One region of the Exiguobacterium sp. MMG028 genome, then DNA from elsewhere that is predicted to be linked to it. Evidence: riboswitches for the same ligand, from Rfam matches in the RefSeq annotation. Region 1 holds a riboswitch; the other holds the start of a gene.
What was found. A riboswitch is a leader RNA that binds a small molecule or an ion and turns the genes downstream of it on or off. The one in region 1 is predicted to bind FMN.
Positions count from the first base shown of each region.

Region 2: it holds a riboswitch for FMN, as region 1 does, so the genes downstream of both, ribD (bifunctional diaminohydroxyphosphoribosylaminopyrimidine deaminase/5-amino-6-(5-phosphoribosylamino)uracil reductase RibD) here and PJK55_RS00730 (ECF transporter S component) in region 1, are expected to answer to the same signal.

Region 1 covers NZ_JAQJIN010000001.1:115,307-118,716, forward strand. Annotated here, with positions in the region: gene PJK55_RS00720 (NupC/NupG family nucleoside CNT transporter) at 1-564, shown strand, start outside; gene PJK55_RS00725 (2'-5' RNA ligase family protein) at 727-1,266, shown strand; gene PJK55_RS00730 (ECF transporter S component) at 1,326-1,913, opposite strand; FMN riboswitch at 2,077-2,219, opposite strand; gene PJK55_RS00735 (HesB/IscA family protein) at 2,318-2,674, shown strand; gene PJK55_RS00740 (NAD-dependent epimerase/dehydratase family protein) at 2,786-3,410, shown strand, end outside.
Region 2 covers NZ_JAQJIN010000002.1:139,528-142,937, forward strand. Annotated here, with positions in the region: gene ribB (3,4-dihydroxy-2-butanone-4-phosphate synthase) at 1-462, opposite strand, end outside; gene ribE (riboflavin synthase) at 462-1,103, opposite strand; gene ribD (bifunctional diaminohydroxyphosphoribosylaminopyrimidine deaminase/5-amino-6-(5-phosphoribosylamino)uracil reductase RibD) at 1,103-2,167, opposite strand; FMN riboswitch at 2,321-2,462, opposite strand; gene PJK55_RS08010 (undecaprenyl-diphosphate phosphatase) at 2,543-3,355, opposite strand.

The DNA.
Region 1 (3,410 bases):
GAATACGATGATGACATCGAGATTGCAGAGGACGAAGAAGACAGAGCGGCGAACTTCGTCGATGCAGCGGCACGTGGTGCTTCTGACGGTCTCTTCCTTGCTTTGAACGTCGGTGCAATGCTTCTCGCGTTCGTTTCATTGATTGCGCTCGTCAACTTGATCCTCGGTTCAGTCGGCGGACTCTTCGGATTTGATAGCTTGTCACTCGAATTGATCCTTGGTTACGTGTTTGCTCCACTTGCATTTGTTATCGGTGTTCCGTGGGCAGATGCAGTACAATTCGGTAGCTTCCTCGGTCAAAAACTAGTCTTGAACGAATTCGTTGCCTTCTCTGAGTTTGCACCAATCATCGGTTCTGGTGATTTGTCAGCTCGTACAGAAGCAATGATTGCATTCGCACTTTGTGGTTTCGCCAACATTTCATCACTCGCGATCCTTCTCGGTGGTCTTGGTGGTATGGCACCAAACCGTCGTGGTGACATCGCACGTATGGGTGTCCTCGCGATTCTCGCAGGTACGCTTGCAAACTTGATGTCAGCTACATTGGCTGGACTTCTTCTCTAATTAGTATAAGAAAACGCGATCACTTCGGTGGTCGCGTTTTTGTGTTCAATAATCAGCGACGAAGGAATTAGTAGGGGATGTTTGATACATAACCGATTCGCTTAGAAAAATTTACAAAATCAATCCTGGGTGCGCTATTATCAAAGGTGAGGAGGGATTGTAATGTATGCTCTAGTAGCCTATTTTGACGAGGAAACGGATGCGGAAGTGCAGAAACTTTGGAATTCGTTAAAAGAAGAAGGAATCTCCAGCTACGCGTTTAAAATTAAAAATCTACGTCCTCATATCACGTTGGCGAGCTATAAAATGTTAGCAGTAGATATGTATATCGAGTGGTTGTCGCGGCATTATTCCAAAACGCAAGTGGTTCCAATCAATTTTGAATCGATAGGGACTTTCATTGACTCGAAAACAATATTTTTAGCTCCGACGCTGAATGATGGACTAGCCAGACTTCATCAAAGTCACCATGCGCAACACGGAAACTTTGACGATTGTTCGGATTCATTATACATACCGAACAAATGGATCCCCCATTGTACGTTGGCCAATCACTTATCCGACACGCAGATAGTAGCTGCATTTCAGTATTTGACAAAGCGTATTCAAAAAATCGAAGGGAAGCTTGAGTCCTTAGCATTGATTCAAGTCCCTGAGCGTAATCATGTGAAGACCCTCTATACAATAAAACTTCGCTATTGAAGAATGGGTATATACATAGAAAAAGCACCTAGAATTTAATCTAGGTGCTTGCTTATCGTTTATGCTTGAAGTTGTACGCGCTGACGTTCGATCCACGGCTTCAATTTCAAGAAGAGTGGAACGAAGAGTGCGCTGATCAAGATCGCTTTAATCAAGTTGAACGGTAAGATCCCGTAAAGGACGAGGTCCGTCTTCACGGCCGGGTCGGCCATGTCTGCCATTCCGAAGAAGAAGGCATAGGCTGGCAAGATGACGAGATAGTTTAAAATGGCGAGGCTGAGTGCCATCGTGATTGTACCGGCGAGTAGTCCAGAAGCGAGTGCTTTGTTCGTCTTCCGTTTGTGATAGAACCATGCGACCGGGTACATGAATGCGACACCTGCGAAGAAGTTTGCGACCTCTCCGACCGGGACACCGCCACCGTTAAAGACATAGTACAAGACGTTTTTCAATCCGACGACCACGACACCTGCGAGTGGAGAAAAGACGATCCCAGCAATGAGTGCAGGAATGTCACTGAAATCCACTTTGAGGAATGGCGGTAAAAATGGGAGCGGGAAGTTGAATAGCATGAGTACGAACGAAATCGTCCCGAGCATCGCCAAAGTCACCATAGTTGTCAATCGTTTGTTGCGCGTAGTTTTCATCAGAATCTCTCCTTTAGGTCGCTCCTCGATGAATGGCACCCGTCGCATATAAAAACCCGATTGCAATGAAGACAATCGGGAGAGTTTACGCGCATACGAAATAGATGTTTTCCGAGGTGGAAAAGTCCACGTCAAAGAAAACATCCGGATATCGGTCGGATGCCGCCATCTTCTCCCATCCAGACTGTACTGTCGGCTTTCGAATCTCACGAAATCAGCAAGCAACGCCTTGCTCGCTCACGGGCTGAGAAGAATAAATTCTTCAATACCGCCGGTCGGGAATTTCACCCTGCCCCGAAGATGGAACGATTTAATTTTTTTTGTTACAGTTTAGTTATACAAGATAATGCACAAAACTACAAGTCAATTGACTTGAATTGAAGATAAAATGAGGAGGAGTTCAGATGATTCATTTGACAGAATCAGCAGCACTTCAAGTACAAGAGATGATGAAACAGACCGAACGCCCGGATGCACAATATTTGCGAGTGAAGGTCCAAGGTGGCGGATGTACAGGACTTTCATATGGAATGGGCTTTGATGAGGAAAAGACGGATAAAGATATTCAATTCGACCATCACGGCGTCCGCGTCATCGTTGCGGAAGTCGATCACGGTGTCGTCGATGGGCTCGAGATTGACTACAAGCAATCGATGCTCGGTGGGGGATTCACGATTAAAAACCCGAATGCCATCGCCACGTGTGGCTGCGGTTCAAGTTTCCGGACGGCGACGAACGCTGGGACACCAGGAGAATGTTAATTATTTTAGACTATGGAGCGCCATAGTCTTTTTTTGTGCGATTCGACCAGTTACGGAACGTCGGGGAAAGGGAATGTAGGGAAGAGAATCGTATTGAAGGGGGCTAGGGTGATGAGGAAAGTATTGATTTTTGGAGGATCACGCTATTTCGGGAAACGACTTGCCTTACGACTCGCGGAGGCGGGGGATGATGTGACAATTGTGACGAGGGGGCAATTGCAAGTTCCAGAAGCCGAAGGAATACGGTCCATTAAAGGAGACCGACAATCGGTCGCGACGATGAAAGACTTGGCACGCGAACGGTTCGACCTTGTCTACGACAATATTTGTTTTACCCCGTATCAGGCAAAAATCGCTTCGGATGCGTTCATGGATAAGGTCGGAAAGTATGTCCTGACGTCTACAATGTCGGTATACGCGCCGGGACCTGATTTAAAGGAGAGTGACTTTAATCCGCTCCATTATGAATATCATTTAGAAGCCGAGCATGACTACGGACAAGGGAAACGAGAGGCAGAGTCGTTCTTCTTCCACCGGGCTTCATTCCCAGTTGCGACCGTACGCTTACCAATTGTCCTCGGACCAGATGATTATACAGATCGACTCAAATTTTATGTGGACGCCATTCGCAACGAGGAACCGATTGTGTTGCATCATCCAGAAGCGAAGATGGGCTTCATCTCGAGCGCGGAAGCAGCAGCATTTTTAGAATGGGTGGGACGTGCGAACGTGACTG
Region 2 (3,410 bases), on a different contig from region 1:
ACTACCAGCAAGGCGTGCCAAATCGACGGATGCTTCTGTGTGACCACGACGAACCGAGACCCCTCCTTTTTTGGCGATGAGCGGGAAGAGATGTCCCGGTCGTTGAAAGTCAGAAGGACGTGACGATGGGTTTGCTAATTCACGAACAGTGTGGGAGCGCTCGCTCGCCGAGATACCTGTCGTCGAATCGATATGATCGACACTGACCGTGAACGCCGTACCATGTGGGTCCGTGCTATTGGTCACCATTGGTGCAAGTTCAAGGCGCGCCGCCACTTCTTCGGCGACGGCCGCACAGACGAGTCCTTTCCCTTCCGTGATTAAAAAGTTCATCGTCTCGGATGTCATCTTGTCACCGAGCACGACAAAGTCTCCTTCATTCTCACGATTCTCGTCATCGACGACGATGATCGGACGTCCGCGTCTTAATTCCTCAATGGCCCGTTCAATCGAATCAAACATTACCATCCCGCCTTTCCATAACCTTGTGATGCCAAAGATTCGAGTGTCATCTTCGACTGTCCGACTAGTTTTTCCATATATTTTGCCAACAAGTCACATTCCAAATTGACGGGGTCACCGACGTGCTTCGACCCGAGAACGGTCTCACTATACGTGTGCGGGATCAACGACAACGTAAACCCACGTTCGGATACATCGAATACGGTCAGACTCGTTCCGTCCACCGAAATCGAGCCTTTCGGCACGATGTATGGGAGAAGCGAAGGGTCGCATTGAATGTCGATATATACGGCATTTGCGAGTGGACGCTTCTTGGTGATGCGCCCGACGCCGTCAACATGTCCGGACACGAAATGCCCGCCGAATCGCCCGTTCGCCGGCATCGCTCGTTCGAGATTGACGCGCGTTCCTGGCTTCACGCCATCTAGACTGGATGCTTTCAGTGTCTCTGGCATCACATCAACGGCGAATGTTGACGCATCAAACGTTGTGACCGTCAAACAAATCCCATTTACCGAAATGCTGTCGCCGATTTTTACGTCATCGAGCACCTTTGCCCCCGATAGGACGAGCCGCAAGGACGGTCCGTTTCGTTTCACCGCTTTGACCGAACCGATTTCTTCTACGATTCCTGTAAACATCAGAGCGCCCCCTTTCGAAGGACGACTTTCAGATCAGGTCCAATCGTCTCGACCTGCTGAATCTCAAAACGAGAAATCGCATCCAGCGAACCTTCCTGTTGTGAACGGTAAACACCGTTTTTCCCGCCGAACACGCGCGGTGATTGATAGGCAACCCATTCATCCACGTACCCTCCGTCAAGAAGGGACGTGACAAGTGTCGGTCCCGCCTCGATCAATAAGCGTCCAACTCCGTTCGCGTAAAGTGTCTCGAGCACGTTTCCGAGCGACGTATAATCGAATAACTCGATTCCCATGGCACGTGCCTGTTCCCGTTTTTCTCTGTCGTCTGACGAGGTGAACAGGAGCACCGGGACGTCTTCAGCCGTTCGGGCAAGCGTGCTCGCAAGTGGCAAGCGAAGGTCACGGTCGAGGACGACTCGCTTCGGTTGACGTGTCTCATGGTCCAATCGAACGGTCAGTGCCGGATCATCCGCTAGCACCGTTCCGATTCCCGTTAAAATCGCATCGGTTTTGGCACGCAGTTCATGGACGTCACGACGGGCTTCCGGACTCGTCACCCATTGACTCTCACCGGAATCCAAGGAAACTTTTCCGTCGAGACTCGTCGCCGTCTTTAAGATGACGTACGGTCGTTTCGTCTCGAGCGCTCGTAAGAACGCTGGATTCAGTGCCCGCGCCTCCTCTTCAAGTAAACCGACTTCCACCTCGACGCCAGCCGACTTGAGACGCATGATCCCTTTCCCGGCAACGAGTGGGTTCGGGTCTTTCATGGCGATGACGACTCGTTTGACTCCGGATTCAACAATCAAGTCGGCACACGGTGGTGTCTTCCCATGATGCGAGCACGGCTCAAGTGTGACGTACAGTGTCGCCCCGTAAGCTGCCGCACCTGCCATCTTGATGGCGTGAACCTCGGCATGCGGCTCGCCCGCCTTGAGATGGGCACCTAGCCCGACGACGCGACCGTCTTTGACGAGAACGGCGCCGACAAGCGGGTTCACACCCGTCTGTCCGTCGGCAGATTTCGCCAATTGGATGGCTTGTTGCATGTACTGTTTCATCGTTCTCCCTCCTTTTTTCCGTACAAACAAAAGACCCTAAGGAACGGTCCTTAGGGTCTTGGTGGGAGGGTTTCGTCGTTTTTGGACAAGCCAAATAAACGTTTTCTTTACAGAAAAGCGTACGACGAAGCACAGGTCACGCGGACCTGTTTTTTGTTCCTTCTCCCATCCAGACTATACTGTCGGCTCTAGAGTCTCACTAGATCCACCGTTCGCACACGTGCGCCCGGGTCACGGACTTAGGGCATGGCCCATCACCGCCGGTTGGGAATTTCACCCGACCCCGAAGGAATATTTGTTTGTACAGATTTACTGTATCGCAATTATTTTGATTTCGCAAAACAAAAAGCGCTACCCGTGAGAGTAGCGCCTCGATTATGCGAGAAAGAGGACGACGAGAAGCCCGACAATCCAGCAATAATAAGAGAAATACTTTAATTCGCCTTTGGCCATGATGTGCTGGAACCATTTCAACGAAATCGCAGTCAACGCATACGAGGCGACAAACGCCAAGATGAGCGGACCGAATAAGTCACGTGTTTCCGGGTTCGTAAATAACGCCGGACCGTCCAAAATCATCGTCCCGAGACTGATCGGGATGAATAGGAAGAATGAGAAACGAAGTGCTGATTCCTGCTTAATCCCGAGTAACATCGCCATGACAATCGTCGCTCCAGAGCGACTGATTCCTGGGATGAGCGCCACCGCTTGGGCGAGTCCAATCAATACTGCGTCACGTAACGTGATTCCGCCGTCTCCTTTATTTCCGCGCATGTTTCGAATGAACCAAAGCGCGAGACCTGTGATGATGAGCGTGTATCCGACCGTCGCGACGCCACCGAGTACTTCTCCAATCCAGTCACCAAAAATGACACCTAGAACACCAGCTGGAACCGTTGCGACGAGGAGCAAGCCGATGAATTTCACATCGACCATCGTCTCATCTGTACGATCTTTCTTGAACAGGAACGTCCATAAACTGACGATGAGGCGGATGACATCTTTACGATAAACTGTCAAGACCGCGAGGAGCGAAGCAAAATTTACGAAAACTTCAAATGACAATCCCGGCAAATCGATGTTAAATAATTCTTGGAAGATAACAAGATGTCCACTTGATGAAATCGGGATCGGCTCCGTGAATCCTTGGATCAATCCGAGCAACGTATAAAATAACCAAACTGTCATAATGGTAATCCTCTTTTCTGTTTTTCACTCAATGCGCCTATTTTAGCAGAACTCG